One region of the Streptomyces sp. NBC_01429 genome, then DNA from elsewhere that is predicted to be linked to it. Evidence: riboswitches for the same ligand, from Rfam matches in the RefSeq annotation. Region 1 holds a riboswitch; each other region holds the start of a gene.
What was found. Region 1 has a riboswitch for S-adenosylmethionine ahead of OG627_RS34890 (putative leader peptide). Riboswitches for the same ligand answer to the same signal wherever they lie in the genome.
Positions count from the first base shown of each region.

Region 2: it holds a riboswitch for S-adenosylmethionine, as region 1 does, so the genes downstream of both, OG627_RS35415 (putative leader peptide) here and OG627_RS34890 (putative leader peptide) in region 1, are expected to answer to the same signal.
Region 3: it holds a riboswitch for S-adenosylmethionine, as region 1 does, so the genes downstream of both, OG627_RS27420 (ABC transporter substrate-binding protein) here and OG627_RS34890 (putative leader peptide) in region 1, are expected to answer to the same signal.
Region 4: it holds a riboswitch for S-adenosylmethionine, as region 1 does, so the genes downstream of both, thrC (threonine synthase) here and OG627_RS34890 (putative leader peptide) in region 1, are expected to answer to the same signal.

Region 1 covers NZ_CP109599.1:7,986,868-7,992,477, reverse strand. The annotation lists gene OG627_RS35630 (putative leader peptide) at 19-84, shown strand; gene OG627_RS34895 (glutathione S-transferase C-terminal domain-containing protein) at 196-978, shown strand; SAM riboswitch class IV at 1,173-1,286, shown strand; gene OG627_RS34890 (putative leader peptide) at 1,322-1,447, shown strand; gene OG627_RS34885 (ABC transporter substrate-binding protein) at 1,694-3,316, shown strand; gene OG627_RS34880 (ABC transporter permease) at 3,320-4,279, shown strand; gene OG627_RS34875 (ABC transporter permease) at 4,276-5,199, shown strand; gene OG627_RS34870 (ABC transporter ATP-binding protein) at 5,181-5,610, shown strand, end outside.
Region 2 covers NZ_CP109599.1:448,223-453,832, forward strand. The annotation lists gene OG627_RS02050 (LLM class flavin-dependent oxidoreductase) at 1-290, opposite strand, end outside; gene OG627_RS02055 (NtaA/DmoA family FMN-dependent monooxygenase) at 287-1,663, opposite strand; gene OG627_RS02060 (LLM class flavin-dependent oxidoreductase) at 1,683-2,909, opposite strand; gene OG627_RS35415 (putative leader peptide) at 2,984-3,103, opposite strand; SAM riboswitch class IV at 3,150-3,263, opposite strand; gene OG627_RS02065 (class II aldolase/adducin family protein) at 3,529-4,188, opposite strand; gene otnK (3-oxo-tetronate kinase) at 4,185-5,465, opposite strand.
Region 3 covers NZ_CP109599.1:6,232,045-6,237,654, forward strand. The annotation lists gene OG627_RS27410 (ABC transporter permease) at 1-277, opposite strand, end outside; gene OG627_RS27415 (ABC transporter ATP-binding protein) at 274-1,440, opposite strand; gene OG627_RS27420 (ABC transporter substrate-binding protein) at 1,455-2,603, opposite strand; SAM riboswitch class IV at 2,779-2,900, opposite strand; gene OG627_RS27425 (penicillin-binding transpeptidase domain-containing protein) at 3,015-4,463, opposite strand; gene OG627_RS27430 (IclR family transcriptional regulator) at 4,578-5,348, opposite strand; gene OG627_RS27435 (aldehyde dehydrogenase (NADP(+))) at 5,567-5,610, shown strand, end outside.
Region 4 covers NZ_CP109599.1:3,433,883-3,439,492, forward strand. The annotation lists gene OG627_RS14625 (cold-shock protein) at 79-282, opposite strand; gene OG627_RS14630 (ubiquitin-like small modifier protein 1) at 666-941, opposite strand; gene thrC (threonine synthase) at 1,016-2,305, opposite strand; SAM riboswitch class I at 2,323-2,450, opposite strand; gene OG627_RS14640 (glucosyl-3-phosphoglycerate synthase) at 2,655-3,665, shown strand; gene OG627_RS14645 (hypothetical protein) at 3,704-3,922, shown strand; gene OG627_RS14650 (alpha,alpha-trehalose-phosphate synthase (UDP-forming)) at 4,022-5,458, shown strand; gene otsB (trehalose-phosphatase) at 5,517-5,610, opposite strand, start outside.

The sequences.
Region 1 (5,610 bases):
GAGGTAAGACGGGTGGCAATGCCCAGGAACGGCTTGACGAGGCGCCTGCACATCGATCTGTTGCGTGTCTCCAGCGCTTACTGATCCGTCGGCGGTCCGTGCGATCCGGACCGTGCGGAAGAGCGCAGTCGCTCCGCATTCGGCCGCTGGTGCCCACAAGGCGGCGGTGGCCTCCTCGTTCCCCAAGGGAGAGTCATGCCCGAGACAGCTATGCGCATCTCCAGCACAGCCACGTCCGTCGGCTGTCACCAGAGTCCGTTCCCCTCGGGGCTCCGCCCCAGGACGACCACGGGGTCCCCCCGTCCGCACCGCGTCCACAGCCGGATCGGCGTCGGCCTGGCCGGCGGCTTCTACCCGGCACCGCACCGCTATGACCTCTATCTGTCGGCGAGTTGTCCCCGTTCGCTGCGCATCTCGATCACCCTCGACCTGCTCGGCCTCAAGGGCTCGGTCGCCACGACGCTCCTGACCCATCCCGCCGGGACGCCGGACGGCTTCGCCTCACTGCGCAACGCGTACGAGGCCACGGTGCACCATTACGACGGGCCGCTGACGGTGCCCGCGCTGCGCGACCGCTGGAGCGGACGCATCGTCAGTGACCACACCCCCGACATCCTCCGCGGCCTGGCGGGCCTGCTCTCCGGCCACGACGGTGCCCGCTCCTCCGACCTCAACCCGCCGGTTCTCGCCTCCGACATCGACGCCCTCCGCGACCTGCTGGACCGGGACGTCACCCCGGCCGCGCAGCCTTCGGGACGATCGGCGGCGCTTCAGCTGCTGGACCGTCACCTCGCCTGCCGCCCGTACGCGCTGGGCGAGGAGCTGACGGCCGCGGACGTGGACCTGTGGGTGGCGCTCGTCCATCTCGGCCCGGGCAACACTCTCCGTCCGTACCCCCTGCTCCGGGACTACGTACGTCGCCTCGGCGAGCACCCCGCCTTCCGGGGCAGGGCCGACGCGGCGCCCGACGCGGCCTGAGTCCCCGGGGTCAGGTGCCCGTCCCGAGCGTGGGCGACGGGCCCTGGTCCCCTTCCTCCGGCGAACCGGCGGGAGTTCCTCCGGTGGACCGGCGGGAGCGCCGTCGCGCTGACGCTGTGCGGCCCGGTCCCGCCCGCCCGGCACCCGTAACGGGGCATTGACGTTTTACGGCGCCGCTCCGTACGATCACGATCGGCATCGAGTGTCAGCGTCCAGCCCTGGCTTGCTGACCGGCAACCCTCCGGCGCGGTGGGGTGCTCCAGGTGAAAGCCCGGCAGGATCACCGACGATCTCTGCAAGCGTGTGGCCCCCGTGACGGGGGCCGGAGATGTGGAGGACCGGCATGCGGCACAGCAGCGACCTGAGTGCCTCGAACGTCTCCCTCGTGGCCGCGACGGTGTTCTCCCGGCTCTCGCGCCGCCGCCACATCGACCTGCAGCGCTTCACCAGCTGTCTGTGTCACGGCTGATCGGCGTCCCCACGGCCGACTGACGTCCGTCGTCGCCCGTAGCTCCAGCAGGCATCCCGCGGCCTCTCGCGGTGCTGTCGGTGTGCGCGGACCTGTTCCGCGGCCGCCGGCACCCGGCTCCGTCTGCCCCCGCCCGAACAGCACTCCCCCGTCGTCGGCACAGCGCCGGCCGGGGGCGGCACGCCCACGCGCAGCCGTGATCCGTACGGCATCACGTGACTGGCGACACGAGTAGGAGAATCCTCCGTGACACCACATCCGGGTCTCCGGCCCGCCCGATGGGCGGCGCTGGCCACCCTCGTGACCACCAGCGTCCTGCTGACCGCCTGCGGGTCGGGCGGCGCGGACCCCGGCACCGGCACCGACGGCCGGGCGAAGTCCGGCGGCACCCTGACCTTCGCGGTGAGTTCCGACACCGGCTGCGTGGATCCCCAGCAGGTGGGAAGCAACGACACCATCTACTCGCTGCGGCAGGTCGTGGACTCCCTCACCGACCAGGACCCGAAGACCGGCAGGATCACCCCGTGGCTGGCGAAGAGCTGGGACATCAGCTCGGACGCCACGACGTTCACCTTCCATCTGAGATCAGGTGTCACCTTCAGCGACGGGACGAAGCTGACCGCGCGGGTGGTCAAGGACAACTTCGACGCGGTGCCCAGGCTCGGCGCCCTGGCGCCCCTCGCCAAGGGCTACCTGAGCGGCGTGGAGAGCACCACCGCGATCGATCCGCTCACGGTCCGGGTGAAGTTCCAGCAGCCCAACGCGCAGTTCCTTCAGGCCACTTCCACGCACTCGCTGGGGATCGAGTCGGCGGCGAGTGTGCGCAGGACGCCGGAGCGCAAGTGCGCGGAGGGCGTGATCGGATCCGGACCCTTCGTACTGAAGGACTACGTGCAGAACCAGTCGATCACCCTGGCCAGGCGCACCGGTTACGCCTGGGGCTCCCCGCTCTGGCGCAAGAAGGGCGAGGCGTATCTCGACAAGCTGGTGTTCAAGGTGGTGCCGGAGGCCGGTGTGCGCGTCGGCAGTCTGCGGTCCGGCCAGGTCGACGCGATCGGCGGCGTCGGCAAGGCCGACGAGGCGACGCTGAAGGGCGGCCAGGTGCGCCTGGCGCGGCGGGCCAATCCCGGTTCGGTCTTCAACCTGGGGCTGAACAACTCCCGGCCGGTTCTGAAGGATGTCCGGGTGCGGCAGGCGATCCTGTACGCCATCGACCGGAAGCAGATCGCCGACACGGTGTACCCGACCGGCACCCGGCCGGCGAGCAGCATCCTGGCGCACACCACACCGGACTACAAGGACCTGGGCACGGCGCTGGCCCACGACGCCGCGAAGGCCACGTCCCTGCTGGACTCGGCGGGCTGGAGGACGGGCGGCGACGGCATCCGCTCCAAGGACGGCGCCAGACTGCGCCTGACCGTCAAGTGGTTCGCGAACTCGGCCACGAACCAGCCGGCGCTGGAGCTGATCCAGCAGCAGCTCAAGGCCGTCGGCATCGACGTGGTGCTCAAGCAGTTGCAGATCTCCCAGATCGCTCAGACGCAGCAGTCCGGGGACTTCGACGGGCTGTGGGGCAACCTCACCCGGGCCGATCCGGACATCCTGCGCACCCAGTACTCCACCGGGCTGGCCAACGCCTACCGCATACCGGCGAGTCCCCTGGACTCGCTGCTGACCCGGCAGGCGGCAACCACCGATCCGGCCGAGCGGACAGAACTTGTCGGCAAGGCACAGCAGTTGATCGTGCGGAACGCCTATGTCGTGCCGGTGGTGGAACTCCAGACCCAGCTGGGCGTGGCGAACAAGGTGCACAATCTCGACTTTGAAGCGTCCAGCCGCATCCAGCTGCACGACACCTGGATCGGCTAGCGCATGCGCCGCTATGTGATCAAACGTCTCGCGCAGGCGGTCGGTGTGCTGTGGGCGGCCTACACGGTGTCGTTCCTCGTGCTGGACTACCTGCCCGGTGATCCGGTCTCGGCGATGGCCGGCGCCGGATCGGACTCGGCCGAGATCGATCCGGCGCAGCTCGCCGCGCTGCGGCATCAGTACGGCTTCGACAAGCCGGTGCTGGTGCAGTACGCCGACTACCTCGGCAGGGCGGTACGCGGGGACTTCGGCGACGCCATCTCCACCGGCCGTCCGGTGACCTCGACACTGGCCGACGCGCTGCCGCAGACCCTCCAGTTGACCGGTGCCGCGCTGCTGCTCGCGGTGGTCCTCGGCGGCGGTCTGGCGGTGCTGGCGACGTACACCACTCAGCGGTCGCTGCGGCAGCTGCTGCTGTCGCTGCCGCCGCTGGGGGTGTCGGTGCCCACGTTCTGGGTGGGGCTGCTGCTCGTGGAGGCGTTCTCCTTCCGGTTGCGCTGGTTCCCGGCCTTCGGCAACGACGGGGCGCGGGGGCTGATCCTGCCCGCCGTGACGCTGGCGATCCCGACCGGCGCGCAGGTCGCGCAGGTGCTGGCCAAGAGCCTGCTGACCGCGCTGGACCAGGCCTATGTGGAGACCGCCCGGGCCAAGGGCGCCGGCCGGTGGCGGATCCATCTGCGGCACGCGCTGCGCAACGCGTCGCTGCCGGCGCTGACGGTGGTGGGCCTGCTGGTCGGGCAGCTGATCGCCGGTTCGGTGGTCGTCGAGACGGTGTTCGCGCGGGACGGCCTCGGCCGGGTGACGGCGGCAGCTGTGACGGCACAGGACATTCCGCTGGTCCAGGGGGTGGTGGTGTTCGGGGCGCTGATCTTCGTGCTGACGAACCTGATCGTCGATCTCGTCTATCCGCTGCTCGATCCGCGGATCGTGGTTGCCCCGGGCCGGAAGGCGGGTCTCGCATGAGCCAGGATCTCGCCCATGACACCACCGACGCCGCGCGCGGCCTCGCACGGCCGGCCGATCCGGGAACCGCGCCCGCGTCGGGGGGACGCGTCGACGTGCGACGGGTCCTGCGGTTCCTGCTGCGCCGGCCTGGCCTGCTGCTGTCGGTCCTCGTCGTCGTCCTGGTGGTGCTGGCCTCGTTCTGGCCGGAGCTGTTCACCTCGCGGGATCCGCTGAAGGGGGTGCCGGCGCGGAACTTCCGGGGCCCGAGCGGCGCGCACTGGTTCGGTACGGACGAGCTGGGGCGTGACGTGTTCTCCCGCGTGGTCCACGGGGCCCAACTGTCGCTGAAGGCGACACTGATCGCGGTGGCGGTCGCCTTCGTGGTCGGCAGCCTGCTCGGTCTGGTCGCCGGGTTCGTCGGCCGCTGGGTCGACGACGTGCTGATGCGCTTCGTCGACGTACTGCTGTCGATCCCGGCGCTGTTCCTGTCCCTGGCCCTGGTCACCGCGCTGGGATACGGGACGGTGAAGGTGGCGGTCGCGGTCGGGGTCGCCAGCGTCGCCGGGTTCGCCCGCGTGACACGGGCGGAGGTGCTACGGGTACGGCAGGCGGTCTTCGTCGAGGCGTCCCGTTCGTGCGGGGCCCGCTGGTACTCCGTGCTGGGCCGGCATGTGCTGCCCAACGCCGCCGGCCCGGTGATCGTGCTGGCCACCCTCGATTTCGGCTCCTCGATCCTGGCCGTGTCGGCGCTGAGCTTCCTCGGCTACGGAGCCCCGCCACCGGCCCCCGAGTGGGGAACGCTGATCTCCGACGGCCGCAACTACCTGGCCAACGCCTGGTGGCTCACCGCGCTGCCCGGGCTGGCGATCGCCGCGACGGTACTGGCCACCAACCGCGTCGCGCGGGCGCTGGACGGCGAATGGTCCAGGCAGCGATGACCGGTCATGTGACGAACGACCTCGGAACGGGTGAGAACGTGAGGACCACACCGGACACCGCCCCGGACATCGACGCGGACACCGCCCCGGACCCCGGGCAGGGAGACGCGCTGGAGATACGCGGCCTGTCGGTCTCGTACCGCACCCGGGGCGGCCGGGTGCGGGCCGTGCGGGGAGTCGACCTCGATGTGCGGCCGGGCGAAGTGACCGCGGTGGTGGGCGAGTCCGGATCCGGCAAGAGCACCACGGCCCATGCGATCACCCGGCTCCTGGCGCCGAACGGCAGCATCGACTCCGGCACGATCCGCTTCGGCCGGCACGACCTGACCCGGCTGACGGAGGCGGAGCTGCGCACCGTGCGCGGGGCGCGGATCGGCCTGGTGCCCCAGGACCCGTCGGTGTCGCTCAACC
Region 2 (5,610 bases), 7.5 Mb from region 1:
GTCGCGTAGTCCTCGTAGGCGCGCACCGGGTCCAGCAGACTGAGTGTGGTAACCGCGGTGAACAGCCGGATCCGGGAGGTGAGCGCGGCGATATGGCTGAGCACGACCGGCGGCGAGGAGGAGATGAACGGCCGCTCGTGCCGCTCCCCCACACCGAAGCCGTCGAACCCCAGCTGCTCGGCGAGCAGCGCGTTGTCCAGGACCTCGCGGAAGCGCTCGCCGGTCGGCTTGCGCACACCGGTCACCGGGTGCGGGGCGTGCGCGATCAGGGTGATGGCGAGGAACTTCACGAGGCGGCCCGCTCGCCCGTCGCCTCGGCGTCGGGGTGGGCCAGGCCGAGGTGGTCGCGCAGGGTCGTGCCCTCGTACTCCGTACGGAACACACCGCGCTCCTGGAGCAGCGGGACCACGGTGTCGGCGAAGACGTCCAGTCCGCCGGGGGTGATGTGCGGGACGAGGATGAAGCCGTCGCTGACATCGGCCTGGACGAAGTCGTTGACGGCCCGGGCGACCGTGGCCGGGGCGCCGACGAATGCCTGCCGGCTGCCGGTCTCGATGACCAGGTCCCGGATCGACCAGTTGTTGGCGGCGGCGCGCTCCCGCCACTCGCGGGCGGTGGCCAGCGGGTCGCGGTACATCCGTACCTGGGCGCGGCCGCGGGCGATGCTGTGCCGGCCGAGGTCCGGGTCGATGTCGGGGAGCGGGCCGTCCGGGTCGTATCCGGAGAGGTCGCGGTTCCAGACGAACTCCAGGTGTTTGATCGCCGTGGCACCGCTGACCTGCTGCCCGCGTATCTCGCGGGCCGCCTCCTGGGCCTCGGCGTCCGTGTCGCCGAGGACGAAGGTCGCGGCGGGCAGGATCAGCAGCTGGTCGTGGGCGCGGCCGTGGCGCGCCAGGCGGTTCTTGACGTCCGTGTAGAACGCCTGGCCCTCCGTGAGCGTGCTGTACCGGCTGAAGATCGCGTCGGCGCCGGCGGCGGCGAACTCCCTTCCTTCCTCGGAGTCGCCGGCCTGGAAGATCACGGGGCGGCCCTGCGGGCTGCGCGGGACGTTGAACTGCCCCTCGATGTCGAAGTGCTGCCCCTTGTGCACGAAGGCTCCGGCGCGGGCGTCCCGGAGGAAGGCGCCGGTCCCCGGGTCGGAGACGATCTCGTCGCCGCGCCACGAGTCGAACAGCTCGTTCGCGGTGGACAGGAACTCCTGGGCGCGGGAGTAGCGCTCCTCCTGCGGGAGGTAGCCGCCGCGGCGGAAGTTCTCGCCGGTGAAGGCGTCCCAGGAGGTGACGACGTTCCAGGCGGCGCGGCCGTCCGAGAGGTGGTCGAGGCTGGCGAACTGGCGGGCCACCTCGTAGGGCTCGTTGAAGGTGGAGTTGATGGTGCCGGCCAGGCCGAGGCGTTCGGTCACGGCGGCGAGGGCGGACAGCACGGTGAAGGTGTCGGGGCGGCCGACCACGTCCAAGTCGTATATCTTTCCGCCCTGTTCGCGAAGGCGCAGCCCTTCGGCGAGGAACAGGAAGTCGAATTTGGCGCGTTCGGCGGTCTTCGCGAAGTGCGCGAAGGAGCTGAACTCGATGTGGCTGCCGGCCTCGGGGTCGCTCCACACGGTGGTGTTGTTGACGCCGGGGAAGTGGGCCGCGAGATGTATCTGCTTGAGCGGCTTGCTCATGATCGGTGTTCCCTCCGGCTCAGGCGGTGGCGTAGCGGTTGGCGGGGCGGGGCAGTCCGAGCAGCCCGCGCAGGGTGACGGCTTCGTAGGTGTGCCGGAAGGCGTCGCGGCGCCGCAGTTCGGGCACCAGACCGCGGGTGATCGCCGGCAGGTCGTGGGCGATCACGGCGGGGCGCAGCCGGAAGCCGGAGAGTCCGGCGCGCTGCCATTCCAGGAGCAGGTCGGCCAGTTGTGCCGGTGTGCCCGTGAACACCTTCGCGTCGCTGGTGAAGGGCTGTCCCGCGAGACCGTCCAGCCGGTCCCGGCGGGCCGCCGCCGCGGCGGGGTCGTCGTCGAGGAAGACCACCAGATCGCCGAAGATGTGCAGGGGCTCCTCGGCCCGTGCCGTCCCGGCCCGTTCGGTACGTATCTCGTCGACGATGCCGCGGGCCTGGCCGGCGTCGTGCGGGGTGACGTAGCCGAGGTCGGTGGAGCCCGCGATCAGCCGGTACGGCACACTCTCGTGTCCCAGCGCGGTGACGAGGGGCTGGCCCTGCGGCGGGCGGGGGGTGATGGAGGGGCCCTTGACGCTGAAGTGCCGCCCCTCGAAGTCGATGTAGTGGAGCTTGTCGCGGTCGATGAAGCGGCCGGTGGGGACGGACCTGATCTCGGCGTCGTCCTCCCAGCTGTCCCAGAGGCGGCGCACCACCTCGACGTAGTCGGCGGCCTCGTCGAAGAGTTCGGCGATCGCTTCCCGCGCCCGCGGTGTGTACGTCCCGCCGAAGCGGATGGGCGGGATCGTGCGGCGGCCGAAGTGCGCCGCCTCGTTCTGCCGCCCCGACACCTGGACCCGCAGGCCCGCGCGGCCGGAGCTCACATAGTCCAGGGTGGCGATCGCCTTGGAGAGGTGGAACGGCTCGGTGTGCGTGGCGACCACGGTCGGTACGATCCCGATGTGCCGGGTCAGCGGGGCGACGCGCGCGGCGATGAGTACCGCGTCCAGCCGCCCGCGCACCTGGTCGGTGCGCCCGTCGGGTTCCGTGAGGTCCGAGGACTGGAGTCCGAGTCCGTCCTCGATCGTCACGAAGTCGAGCAGGCCGCGCTCGGCCTCGGCGATGAGGTCGGCCCAGTAGGCGGCGGTGAACAGGTCCCGGGACCGGGCTCCCGGCTCGCGCCAGGCGGCCGGGTGCCATCCCGCGCCGTCGAGGGCGACGGCGAGGTGGAGCGCGGAGGACGGGGAAAAGGGCAGCGAAGAAGACGAGGACACGGAAGTGTGCCTTCCTGATCGACCGTGGGAGAGCGCCGTCCCTCATCGGGAGGGGCGGGTGGCGGCGAAACAGGTCAGGAACAACAGAGCGCGCCGGCCACACGCTGGAGGTCGATATGGGGCCGGGAGTAAAGGTGCACGCGACGTCGCGGGGCCAGGACCCTGGCGGGCAGCGGGGCGATGGGTGACACCATGTCCGCCTCCGCCCCTTCCGTCTCCGGCGGGCCCCAGGGCCTCGCCGTCTCGCGCTTGCGGAACCCGGACGGGCTCCGCCCGGTCGTCACCTGGAGCACCCCACCGCGGTGGGAGGGTTGCCGGTCAGCAAGCCAGGGCTTCACGCTGACACTCATGACCTGACCCGAACGTTACGCGGGCCACCTGCCCCGCGCAATGCCCGGATTCCGGGGTCGTGTTCACGTCGCCAGGATCTGAAGCAACACGACCGCGCCATCTGTTCCCGCTTGGCCGTCGGAGTTTTCGGCCGCCGGATTTTTCGGCCCCGGGCGCGGCGCTGGGGGCCGGACCGAGACTGCCGCCGGGGCGGAACGGCGCGCGCCCAGGACCGTACGACGGCCGGATCGCCGTCCTCCCGGGCCGCCACCGTTCCGCGCCCGCCGCCTCAGTCCACCGCGCCCTCCCAGGTGCTGCCGTACCGGTGGGCGAGGGCCGTCGCCTCCTCGGTGGTGAGGAGACGGGGGGCCGTGTCCTTGAGGAGGAGGGTGAGCCGTGCGACCTCCTCCAGTTCGACGGCGGCGTCCACGGCCCGCGCGAGGGTGTCACCGGCGGTGATGGGGCCGTGGTTCTGGAGGAGGGCGGCGTGGAAGGGGAAGCCCAGCTCCTCCAGCCGGCGCGCCTGGTCCAGGTCGCCGGGGGCCGCGTACGGGATCAGCGGGGTCTGGCCCACGCGCATGACGAAGTACGGGGTGAGGGGCGCCAGCGCGCTGCGGCGGGACCAGGCCGGCAGGCAGGAGCAGGCCGCGGCGTGGGCGCTGTGCAGATGGACGACGGCGCGGGTGGCGGGGTCGCGCCGGTAGAAGGCCCGGTGGAGGGGGAACTCCTTGGACGGTGGCGGCCCCGCCGTATGGCCTTCGTGCAGGGGCGCCCGGGCGTCCAGCACGGCCAGCCGCTCGGGGTCCAGCGCTTCGAGTCGGGACCCGGTGGGGGTCATGTATATGCGGTCGCCGACGCGCACACTGAGGTTGCCGGACGCTCCCGGGCTCAGTCCGGCGTCCGACAACGCGCGTCCGGCGGCGACGAGTTCGCTGCGGGGGTCGCTCATCCCAGTTCCTCCCAGGCGCTCGTGAACAGGGACTGCCCGCCGAAGTTCCCCGACTTCAGCGCGAGGTTGTACGAGGCTCCGTCCGGAGCCGAGCCCAGCGCCCACGAGACTCCGGGCGCGAGGGCCGGGCCGAGTTCGAGGCGGCGCACGCCCAGGGCGCGCACCACACTGCCCGAGGTCTCGCCGCCCGCCACGACGAACTGCCGGGCGCCCGCCCCGGCGAAGGCCGTGGCGCAGTCGGCGAGTGCCTCCTCCACCAGCTCGGCGGCGGGGCGCAGCCCCTCGGGCGTGTGCCGCTCGACGTCCGACAGCGAGCCGACGGCGTAGACGAGGACCGGCACGCCGGGCGCCGCGGACCAGTTGGTACGGGCCCAGTCGGTCAGCCGGGCGACCTCGGCCGCCGGGTCGGCGCGCAGGGCGGCCAGATCGAGCCGGCGGCTGGGCAGGGCCGAGCGGGCGGCGTCGGTCTGGGCGCGGGTGGCCGCCGAGGCGCTGCCGGCCAGCACCACGCGGTGTCCGGGGATCACGGGCATGGCTCCGGCGGCCGGGGCGCCGCGCGACGGCAGTCCGAGGGCGAGCCCGGAACCGCCGGTGACGAGCGGGTGGTGTGCGGTGGCCGCGGCGATCCGGGTGAGGTCCTCGGTGTCGATGGCGTCGACCACCACGTAGCGCCGCCCGTCGCCCGCCTCGGCGTCCAGGGCCGCCCGCAGCGCGCGCGGATCGCCGCGGACCACGTCCAGGCCGACGGCGGAGACGGGGTGCGTGGTCTGCGGGGAGAGCAGCCTGACCAGGCTGGAGTCGGTCATCGGGGTCAGCGGGTGGTGGCGCATGGGGCTGTCACCGAGCAGTTGGTCGCCCACGAACAGATGGCCCCGGTAGACGGTGCGCCCGGTGGCCGGGAAGGAGGGCACCACCACCGCGGTCCCGGTGTCCAGCCCGGCCATCAGCGCGTCGGCGACGGGGCCGATGTTCCCGCGCGGTGTGGAGTCGAAGGTCGAGCAGTACTTGTCGTAGATCCGCTCACAGCCCAGCCGGCGCAGGGCCGCGAGCGCGGCCACGCTCTCGCCGACGGCTTCGGCGACCGGCGCCGTACGGGACTTCAGCGCGACCACCACGGCGTCCATGTCCGCCAGCCCGGCCAGCTCCTCCTCGGTGGGCACACCGAGTGTGACACTGGTCCGTACCCCTCTGGCCACCCAGTTCGTCGCGAGATCGGTGGCGCCGGTGAAGTCGTCGGCGATACCGCCCCATCGGAGTGCTGTGTGTGCTCTGCGCACCGTCTGCCACCCGTCCTTGTGTCGTGAACACGTCCCGAGGAGCCCGGTTTCTCGGACTCGCTCCGGACTATCCGGTCATCCCGACTGTCACACGATCGAGATCTGTGAATCAATGTTACATACGTTGACGCTCATGTTAATCCAC
Region 3 (5,610 bases), 1.8 Mb from region 1:
GCCACAGGGCCTCGGAGAAGAACGACTCGGTGAAGACCCTGCGGTACTGCACGAAGGAGTAGCCGTCGAGGGGATAGCCGTTCGCGTCCACCGGGTGCAGGCTGAGCGAGAACACCCGCACCAGCGGCACCACGAACAGGGCCAGCAGGAACACGACGACGGGGGTGACGGGCAGCAGCCCGCGCACGCCGTAGCGCTTGCGGGCGGTCTTCCCGGCGGTCTCGGCGGTGGTCTTGCCCGTGGTCCTGTCGGCGGGGGCGGTCGCGGGCGCGCTCATACGGCCGTCCTCCGCGGCTCGCTGACGTCCCCGGGGACGTCACCGAGCCGGATGACGTCGTCCGGGCCCCAGCCGAACGACACCGCGGCCCCGACGGCCGGCGGCTCCTGCGCCGTACGGGCGTTGAGCGCGACGCCTTCCGCCACGACGATCTGCGCCTGCCACGCCTCGCCGGTGAAGGCCCGGTAGCCGACGATCCCGGAGCCGCGAGCGGCGCTCCCGGCGGGGAACGCGGCCCGGTCCGTCCCCGCGTCCCCGGCGGGGGCCACCACGACCCGCTCGGGCCGTACGGCGAGGGTGACCGGCGCGCCGTCCACCAGCGAGGGCAGACCCGAGTCGAGCCGTGCCGCGCCCACGGTGAGCGTTCCGTCGGAGGCGCCGGTGCCCTCCAGGATGTTGGCCGCGCCGATGAACTCGGCGACGAACCGGGTCGCCGGGGTCCGGTAGACCTCGGTGGGCGAGCCGAGCTGCTCGACCCTGCCGCCGTTCATCACGGCGATCCGGTCGGACAGCGACATGGCCTCCTCCTGGTCGTGCGTGACGAAGACCATCGTGATGCCGAGCCGCTGCTGGAGCTCCCGCAGCTCCACCCGCATCTCGCGGCGCAGCTTGGCGTCCAGGTTCGACAGCGGCTCGTCGAGCAGCAGCACGGCGGGCCGGGTGGCCAGCGCCCGCGCCACGGCGACGCGTTGCTGCTGGCCGCCCGAGAGCTGCTTGGGCCGACGGCCCGCGTACGCCTCCAGACCGACGAGGCGCAGCGCCTCGGCGACCCGCTCGTCCCGCTCGGCGCGCTCCACCCGCCGCACCTTCAGCCCGTACGCGACGTTGTCCGCGACGGTCATGTGCGGGAAGAGCGCGTAGTTCTGGAAGACCAGACCGAGGCCCCGACGGTGGGTCGGGACATCGGTGAGATCCACCCCGTCCAGCGTGATCCGGCCCCCGGTGGGACGCACGAATCCGGCCAGGCTGTTGAGCAGGGTCGTCTTGCCGCAGCCGCTGGGGCCGAGGATCGACAGGAACTCGCCGCGCCGGATGGAGAGCCGGTCGACGTCGAGCACCCGCTGCCCCTCGTACCCGGCGGCGAGATCCTCGATCTCGATGTGCGGGGTGGTCGGGGTGTGCGGCGCCGGCGGTTCGCCGGCCGCTTCACGGTCGCTGGTCACTGTGGGGTTCCCGCTCACTTGAAGATCTGGTTCCAACGCTGCTGCCACTCGTTCAGCTTCGGAGTGGCGGTCTTGTAGTCGACCCAGGTGAACTTCTTGTAGACGTCCTCGCCGTACTTCACCTTGGCCTTGAAGGCGGGGTCGTAGTCGATGGTGTCGTTGCCCGCGCCGTAGAAGGTGCCCTCGGCGAACGGCTTCTGGTGCTCGGCGGAGGAGAGGTAGTCCAGGAACTTGTAGGCCGCGGCCGTGTGCTTCGAGCCCTTCGGCACGTAGTACGAGGTCAGCGCGCCCACCGCGCCGGAGGCGGGGTAGGTGAAGCCGATCGGCTGCCCCTCCTTCTCCATGGCGAAGGCGCGGCCGTCCCAGAACGGGACGATCCAGGCGTCGCCGTTCTGGAGGACCGTGGAGACGCTGCCCGCGTCCGCCGGGTAGGACGAGACGCAGTTCTTCAGCTGGGCGAGCTTCTCGAACCCCTTGTCGACATCGGCGGGGTTGGACAGCTTGCCGCCGTCCTGGGAGACCAGCGCGGAGAAGAACTCCAGGCCCGCGTTGTACGTCAGCGGGGGCAGCGCGACATGACCGCAGAACTTCTTGTCGAAGATGTCGGTCCAGTCCTTGGGCGCCTGCTTGATCTTGTCGGTGCGGTAGAGCAGACCGTTGGAGCCGGTGGTCAGCGGCACGCCGTACGACGATCCGTCGATCGTCGACTGCTGGGTGAGCACCGGGTCGAGCTGCTTCCAGTTGCTGAGATCGCCCGTCTTCAGCGGCTGGAGGAGCTTGCCGCCGACCGCCTGGTGCAGCGAGCCGGGGGTGAGGGCCACGACGTCGAACGGCGCGTTGGAGCCGCCCGCCGCGCGCAGCTTGGTGACCCAGTCGGAGTCGGCGCCGTAGACGAGGTTCACCTTGATGCCGGTGTCCTTCTCGAACGGCTCGACGAAGGACTTCTTGAACAGGTCTCCCCACGCCCCCGCGAACGCGGTGACGGTGATCTGCTCGCCCTTGCCGCCCGAGGACCCGCTGCCGGAGGAGGAGTCGGAGCCGCCGCCCGTGTCGACCCCGCAGCCGGCCACGGCGGTCAGGACGGTGGCGGTGCCGGCCGATGCGAGGGCCAGCAGATAGCCGCGCCCGCGGGCACGTGCGGGGCGGGGCAGGACAGATCTCATGAGGGAGAACTCCTCCGTGCGGTGAGTGAGTACGGCGATTGCCGCGCATGCTGAAGCCGGAACGGGAGCCACGAGGCACGAGGGGTGCGAGTGGTACGGGGGACGCGAGGGGCGGAAAGCGCTGATCGCGATGTCATCCCGTACTCCCGTCATCAGGTCCAGGACCTGGCCGACAGGTCCGCGCTTGCTCCCGGCACATCGGTGTGCGCGTGGAGCCGTGTCATCACCCGGGGCACCCCACCGCAGAAGGAGGGTTGCCGCTCAGCAAGCCGGGGCTTGTCGCTGAGACTCGTGACGACGAAAAAGTAACACTGATTTCGGCCAACCCCAAAGATGACCTGGATCACATGAGGGGTGGTCCAGGTCGACGAGTGGCTGTGCCGGTTGTGTGGAGGAGGTGGGGGGAAGTGGCTATTTCAGGGCCGCCGCCATCATCTTCTGTGCGATGGGCGCGGCCAGTCCGTTGCCGCTGACCTCCGAGCGCGCCGCGCCCGAGTCCTCCACCACGACAGCGACGGCCACCTCCTTGCCGGTGGACGCGTCCTTCGCGTACGAGGTGAACCAGGCGTACGGCGTCCCGTCGTTGTCCACGCCGTGCTGGGCGGTCCCCGTCTTGCCGCCGACCTCGGCCCCGGCGATCCTCGCGTTCGTCCCCGTACCGTCCTCCACCACCGTCACCATCGCGCTGCGCAGTTGCGCGGCCGTGGCCGAGGAGACGATCCGGGTGGTGTCCCCGTCCCGGTACGACCGCAGCGTGCCGCCGCTGCCGTCCACCACCTTCGACACCATGTGCGGCGCCGCCATCAGCCCGTCGTTCGCCAGCGCCGCCGAGACCATCGCCATCTGGAGCGGGGTGGCGGTCACGTCGAACTGGCCGATTCCCGACAGCGCCGTCTGGGCGTCGTCCATGCCGGAGGGGTACACGCTCTGCGAGGCGCGCACCGGCACGTCCTGCTCGGCGTCGTTGAAGCCGAACTTCTCCGCCATCGCCCGGACCTTCGACTGCCCCAGCTGATCGGCCATCTTCGCGAAGACGGTGTTGCAGGAGTAGCGCAGGGCGGTGCGGATGGTGGCGTTCTCGCACGGCGCCGACGTGCTCTCGTTCTCCAGCACGGTCTTCGTGTGGGGCAGGGTGTACGGGTCCGGGCTGTCGGTCCTCTCGTCCACCGACCCGTACAGCCCGTCCTCCAGCGCCGCCGCCGCGACGACCAGCTTGAACGTCGAGCCGGGCGGCAGCGGCTGGCGCAGCGCGCGGTTGACCATCGGCTTGTCCGCGTCGCCGGTCAGCTGCTTCCAGGCGGCGCCGTCCGTCGTGCCGCTGATCTTCGCCGGGTCGTACGAGGGGGTGCTGACCACCGCGAGCACCCGGCCGGTCTTCGGGTCGATCGCGACGGCCGCGCCCTTGTTGCCGCCGAGCGCCGCGTATCCGGCCCGCTGGACCGAGGGGCCGATCGTCGTCAGGACGTCGCCCGGCTTGGTCTGTCTGCCGGTGAGCGCGTCGAGCGGGTTCTTCAGCAGGGTGTCCGTCCCGTCGAGGACGTCCTTGTAGATGCCCTCCAGCTGCGTGGAGCCGTACACCTGCGAGCTGTAGCCGGTGACGGGCGCGTAGAGCGCGCCGTCGGTGTAGGTCCGCTTGTACGCCAGGTCGCCGCTGTCCGTCTTCGCGGATCCGGTGACCGGCGAACCGGCCACGACGATGTCGCCCTGCGGACGCGCGTACTGGGCGATGACGTTGCGCCGGTTGTACGTGTCGTCCGCGAGGGCTTTCGCCTCGTACGCCTGCACCCAGGTCGCCCGCACCATGAGGGCGAGCACCATCCCCAGGCAGATGACCGCTGTGTGTCTGATCGTCTTGTTCATCCCGGAGAAGGGACGAGCGGGGCGGGGGCCGGCGTTCCCCCGCGCCCGGCTTCTCAGGATTTCCTCATGTGCTCGTCCGGCGCGCTCTCCTGGTCCGGGGCGCCCGCCCGCGGATCAGAGCCGGCGGGTGGCGAGCGTCAGCCGGTCGCGGGCGTCGAACAGCGCGTCCTTGATCATCTGTTCATGCCCCGGGGTGAGCCTGGCCACCGGCACCGAGCAGCTGATCGCGTCGCGCGCCGGGGTCCGGTAGGGGACCGCGATGCCGAAGCAGCGCAGCCCGAGGGTGTTCTCCTCGCGGTCCACCGCGTACCCCTGCTCGCGGATGGAGCGCAGCTCCTCGATGAGCTTCTCGCGGTCCGTGATGGTGTGCTCGGTCAGCGGCGGCAGCGTCTCGGGCAGCAGCGCGCGCACCTGCTCGTCGCTGTGCGTCGCGAGCAGCGCCTTGCCGAGGGAGGTCGAGTGCGCGGGCAGCCGGCGGCCGACGCGGGTGAAGGGGCGCAGATAGTGCTGGGACTGGCGGGTCGCGAGATAGACCACATTGGTGCCGTCGAGACGCGCCAGGTGGATCGTCTCGCTGGTGTCGTCCGAGAGCCGGTCCAGGGTGGGCCGGGCCGCGGCGACCACCTCGTCACCGTCGATGTACGAGGTGCCGACCAGCAGCGCCCGTACCCCGATCCCGTACCGGGTGCCCGTCGCGTCGGTCTCCACCCAGCCCAGCTCGACCAGGGTGCGCAGCAGCATGTAGAGGCTGGACTTGGGATAGCCGACCGCCTCCTGGACGGTCGCCAGGGAGTGCATCCCGGGACGCCCGGCGAAGTACTCGAGCAGCTCCACCGTCCGTACAGCGGACTTGACCTGCGCGCCACCGCTCTCCGCAGCCGACATCGTCACTCGCCCCTTCTCACCGCTCGACCGCATGCCGCGGGGCCCTGGCCCGGACAGACCTTGACCACATGGAACGCGCGGAAATAGAGTCCCTGAAGATTCACTATCAGGAATCTTGTTCAGAATACCGAACGAATCCTGTGGGACAGCAGTGGATGGCAGAGGTCCGGAGCACGCGTGGCCGGGCCGAGGTACGCGCAGTCGGGAAGGAAGCCGCGGTGGCAACAGCACCAGTCTGGAGTGTCGACCCCCGAACGGGAAA
Region 4 (5,610 bases), 4.6 Mb from region 1:
GCGGGCCCCACGTGCGTGAGTGACGTGCGGTGCGTGGTGAGTACGTCGTGAGTGCGTCGGTGGCCGATCGCGCCGGGATCAGACGGCGAGCTTGACCATGTCCGCCTGCGGACCCTTCTGGCCCTGCGAGATCTCGAACTCCACTCGCTGACCTTCTTCAAGGGTGCGGTAGCCGTCCATCTGAATCGCGCTGTAGTGGACGAAAACATCCGCACCACCGTCTACCGCGATGAAGCCGTAGCCCTTCTCCGCGTTGAACCACTTGACGGTGCCCTGAGCCATGCCTAACTCCCCTATTACTGGCCCTTGCACGGGGCCACACTTCGCGCCGGAACGCGTCGACCGCGGCTGAATGTATCTGCCCAACTGCCCTCTGCAACAGGGCAATCGGCGGGGAAATCTGGGCATGGCCGAACTCGCATAGCGTTGAATTCGCTGCGATCCAGGGCAAGTCGGGCCGGGCAAAGCGCACCTATCACGCAAAGGCCACCTGGAGTTCGGCCCCATGTTGTCGCGTTCTCGCGTGCGCCGATTCCGATCGGCGGGGGGCCCTTCCCTCACTCTATCCTGCTCAACCATGCAGAATGGCCCCCTCCGCTTCTCGTGCGGAGAGGGCCATGCCGGTTACGGGGAGTACGCGTCGCGCACGGCGTGCGTACGGAGGGTCAGCCTCCCGCGACGGCCGGGATGATCGAGATGCCGGCGCCCGCGGGGGTCGCGGTCTCCAGGCCCTGCTCGAAACGGACGTCGTCGTCGTTCACGTACACGTTCACGAAGCGGCGCAGCTTGCCCTGGTCGTCCAGGACGCGGGCGGCGATGCCCGGGTGGCTGCTCTCCAGGGACTGGATGACCTCGGAGAGGGTGGCGCCCTCCGCCGGGACCTCGGCCTGTCCGCCGGTGTAGGTACGGAGGATGGTGGGGATGCGGACCTTGACGCTCATGACGGATGCCCAGCCTTTCTGCGGAAGTTTCGGAGTCGTGGGTCCCTGCGGGTCGCAGGTCCCGGGGCGTCGCGTCAGCCGACCGCGAGGCCCGCGTCGCGGAACGCGTCGAGGCTCGGGCGGATGGTCGCGGTGGGTCCGGTCGTCGGCGCCACGGCGTCGAGGGTCTTCAGCCCGTCGCCGGTGTTCAGGACGACGGTGGTGAGGGTCGGGTCGAGGAGCCCTGCCTCGATGAGCTTCTTCGTGACGCCCACGGTGACCCCGCCCGCCGTCTCGGCGAAGATCCCCTCGGTACGCGCCAGCAGCTTGATCGCGTCGACGATCTGCTCGTCGTTGACGTCCTCGACGGCGCCGCCGGTGCGGCGGGCGATGTCCAGGACGTACGGTCCGTCGGCCGGGTTGCCGATCGCCAGGGACTTGGCGATGGTGTCGGGCTTCTGCGGCCGTACGACGTCGTGGCCCGCCTTGAAGGCGGTGGAGACCGGCGAGCAGCCCTCGGCCTGGGCGCCGAAGATCTTGTACGGCCTGTCCTCGACCAGGCCCAGCTTGATCAGCTCCTGAAGACCCTTGTCGATCTTCGTGAGCTGAGATCCCGAGGCGATCGGGATGACGAGCTGGTCGGGCAGGCGCCAGCCGAGCTGCTCGCAGATCTCGTACGCGAGGGTCTTGGAGCCCTCGCCGTAGTACGGACGGAGGTTGACGTTGACGAAGCCCCAGCCCTCGCCGAGCGGGTCGCCGATCAGCTCGGAGCAGAAGCGGTTCACATCGTCGTAGTTGCCCTCGATGCCGACCAGGTCGCCGCCGTACACCGCGGCCATGACGACCTTGCCCTGCTCCAGGTCGTGCGGGATGAACACGCAGGAGCGGAAGCCGGCGCGGGCGGCGGCGGCGCCGACGGCGCCGGCGAGGTTGCCGGTGGAGGAGCAGGAGAGCGTGGTGAAGCCGAAGACGCGGGCGGCCTCGACGGCGATGGCGACGACGCGGTCCTTGAAGGAGTGCGTCGGGTTGCCGGAGTCGTCCTTGACGTGCAGCGAGCCGGTGATGCCCAGCTCACGGGCGAGGTTGTCGGCCTTGACGAGCTTGGTGAAGCCGGGGTTGATGTTCGGCTTCGAGGCCACGTCGGCGGGGACGGGCAGCAGCGGCGCGTAACGCCAGATGTTGTCGGGTCCCTCGGCGATGCGCTTCTTCAGCTCGTCGGGGCCGCCGCTCGGCAGGTCGTAGGCGACTTCGAGCGGCCCGAAACAGCTCGCACAGGCGAAAATGGGGCCGAGGTCGAAGCGCTCTCCGCATTCGCGGCACGAGAGTGCGGCGGCGGGTCCGAGGTCGACGGTGGTGCTGGTGCTCCGGACGGTCTGCACAGCCATGATGGCGAGGCCCTTTCTCCTCATCTTCCTCGCGACGTACTTCGCCACAAGACGGAATTGGCACCTTCCCCACCGTGACCTCGCGGTCGGCGGGAGGGTTGCCGGGACTTCAACGGGCCGTTCCCTCAGTCCCTCTGGATGAGCGCTATGGCGCCGGACCCGGGGCCCGGTGCGTTTGTGACACCTGTTTCATCTGTTTCGGATGTATCAGGTGTTTCACCTATTGACCCCGGCATGCGGTGGTCAGCGGTGTTGTTCAAGACTGTAACCGAAGGAGTGGACGGTTGAGATAGTCGTCCGCACCGCGAGATGGATCACGTTTTATGGATCAGCGCAGGGAGTACCGAACGTGCTGGAAGAGGTGGAACGCTGGCTGACCAGGCGTTCCTGGTCCGCCGCCGACCGTACGCTCGACCAGTTGCTGGCGGCGAAAGCCGCCCGGGGCGCCACCGTGAGTGTGGTGCTTCCGGCACTGGACGAGGAGGAGACGGTCGGGGAGATCGTCTCCGTGATCCGCCGCGAGCTGATGGTGGAGAACCGGCTGGTCGACGAGCTGGTGGTGATCGACTCCGGCTCCACCGACCGTACGTCCGAGGTGGCAGCCGCGGCCGGGGCGCGGGTGGTGCACCGGGACGCGATACTGCCGCGGCTGCCCGCCCTGCCCGGCAAGGGCGAGGTCCTGTGGCGGTCGCTGCTGGTGACGCGCGGAGACATCGTGTGCTTCGTGGACGCGGATCTGCGGGATTTCTCGGCGGATTTCGTCTCCGGGATCGTCGGCCCGCTGCTGACCGAGCCCGATGTGCAGTTCGTGAAGGCGATGTACGACCGCCCGCTGGCGCTGCCCGCCGGGCAGGACGGGCAACTCGGCGGGCAGACCGGCGGCCAGACCGGCGCCCAGACCGGGGGCCAGGTCAGTCAGGGCGGCCGGGTGACGGAGCTGGTGGCGCGCCCGCTGCTCAACCTGCACTGGCCCCTGCTGGCCGGCTTCGTACAGCCGCTGGGCGGGGAGTACGCGGCGCGGCGCTCGCTGCTGGAGCGGCTGCCGTTCCCGGTGGGGTACGGGGTGGAGCTGGGGCTCCTGGTGGACGCGCTGCACACGGTGGGGCTCGACGCGCTGGCCCAGGTCGACGTCGGGGTACGGCGCCACCGCCACCAGGACGACCGGGCGCTGGGGCGGATGGCCGCCGCGATCTACCGTACGGCGCAGCTGCGGCTCTCCCGGGGCCATCTGGTGCGGCCGAGGCTGACGCAGTTCGAGCGGGGCTCGGACGGGTTCACGCCGCGCACGCACGCGGTGGACACGGAGGAGCGGCCGCCGGTGCGGGAGATCGCGGAGTACCCGGCCGGACGCGCGGCGTAACGGTAGATTTTCATATCTAATGTCTAGATTTTCGCTCCATGAGCAGCGACCTCCTGACCCCGAACCTCTTCGCCCCGAACCTCTTGGACCCTCGCTTCATGGACCCGCGCTTCATGGACATGAAGCAGTGGGCGGTGAGCGCCCTGGCCCAGACCGGGACCTCCGCCGAGCGGCTGTGGCTGCTGGGCGGAGTGGCGCTCGCGCTGACCGGAGCCGGGGTGGTGGCAGTGGCCGCCACGCGCGGCCGGCGCGACTGACCGACGAGCCGGCGAGGCAGCCGGGGGCGAGGGCCGGTGGCGTCAGTGCGCCACCGTCCGTACGTTTGAGCGTTTCCCGTACGGGCTAGGTTTCGGCACATGGTCTCCGAGCACCCCGCCCCGCCCGCCCGCGTCCTCGTCGCGTCCAACCGCGGCCCCGTCTCGTACACCCTGCGCGACGACGGCGCCCTGGTGGCCAAGAGGGGCGGCGGCGGGCTGGTGTCGGGGCTCTCGGCCATCGGCCCGGACACGGACGCGGTGTGGGTGTGCGCGGCGCTCGGCGAGGGCGACCGCGAGGCCGTGCGGCGGCTGGACGGCAGGCTCGACCCGGCGGACACCGGCGGGCAGCGCGTCCGCATGCTCGGCATCCCGCCCGAGGTGTACGCGGACGCGTACAACGGCGTGGCGAACTCGACGCTCTGGTTCGTCCACCACCTGCTCTACCAGACCCCGCTGGAGCCGTCCTTCGGCCCGGAGTTCCGCGCCCAGTGGGCTTCGTACGAGGCGTACAACCGCGCCTTCGCCGAGGCCCTGGCCGACGAGGCCGCCGACGGCGCGGCCGTCCTCGTGCAGGACTACCACCTGGCGCTGGTCCCCGGAATGCTGCGCGCGCTGCGCCCCGACCTGTCGATCGGGCACTTCTCGCACACCCCGTGGGCGCCGGTCGACTACTTCCGGCTGCTCCCCGACGACATCGCGCGCCAGCTCCTGCGCGGCATCCTGGGCGCCGACCGCGCCGCCTTCCTGACCCGGCGCTGGGCCGACGCCTTCACCGCGTGCTGCGCGGAGCTGCTGGGCGGTACGGGCAAGACGCGCGTCGGCGTGCACGGGCTGGGCGCCGACGCCGACTTCCTGCGCGAGCGCGCGCACCGGCCGGACGTGGACGAGCGCATCGTGACCCTGCGCGGGCAGATCGGCAGCGCCCCGGACGGTACGGACCGGAAGACCATCGTCCGGGTCGACCGTACGGAGCTGTCGAAGAACATCGTCCGCGGCCTGCTCGCCTACCGGCAGCTCCTGACGGACCACCCCGAATGGCGCGAGCGCGTCGTCCATGTCGCCTTCGCCTACCCCTCCCGGCAGGACCTGGCGGTCTACCGCGACTACACCGCCGAGGTGCGGCGGGTCGCCGACGGGATCAACGCCGAGTTCTCCACGGACGGCTGGACCCCGGTCGTGCTGCACGTCAAGGACGACTTCGCCCGCTCCCTGGCCGCCTACCGGCTGGCCGACGTGGCGCTGGTCAACCCGATCCGCGACGGGATGAACCTGGTCGCGAAGGAGATCCCCGTCGTCTCCGAGCGCGGCTGCGCGCTGGTCCTCTCCCGGGAGGCGGGCGCCTACGAGGAGCTGGGCGAGGACGCGCTGGTGATCAACCCGTACGACATCAGCGCCACTTCGGCCGCCCTCCACGAGGCGCTCTCCCTCCCGGACGGCGACCGCGCGGAACGCGGCAAGCGCCTGGCGGCCGCTGCGACCGCGCTGCCGCCGCAGCGCTGGTTCCTGGACCAGCTGGACGCGCTGCGCGACAGCTGACCGTACGCGCGCACCGGCAGGTGTCGGCCGTAGGTACGGCCGACACCTACGGCCCGCGTCAGGCGGTCGCCTCGGCGACGGCAGCCAGGAAGTCCGCGACCGCCGCCGGGCCCGGGAGCACGAGGTCGGCGCGTTCGGCCAGTTCGGGCACT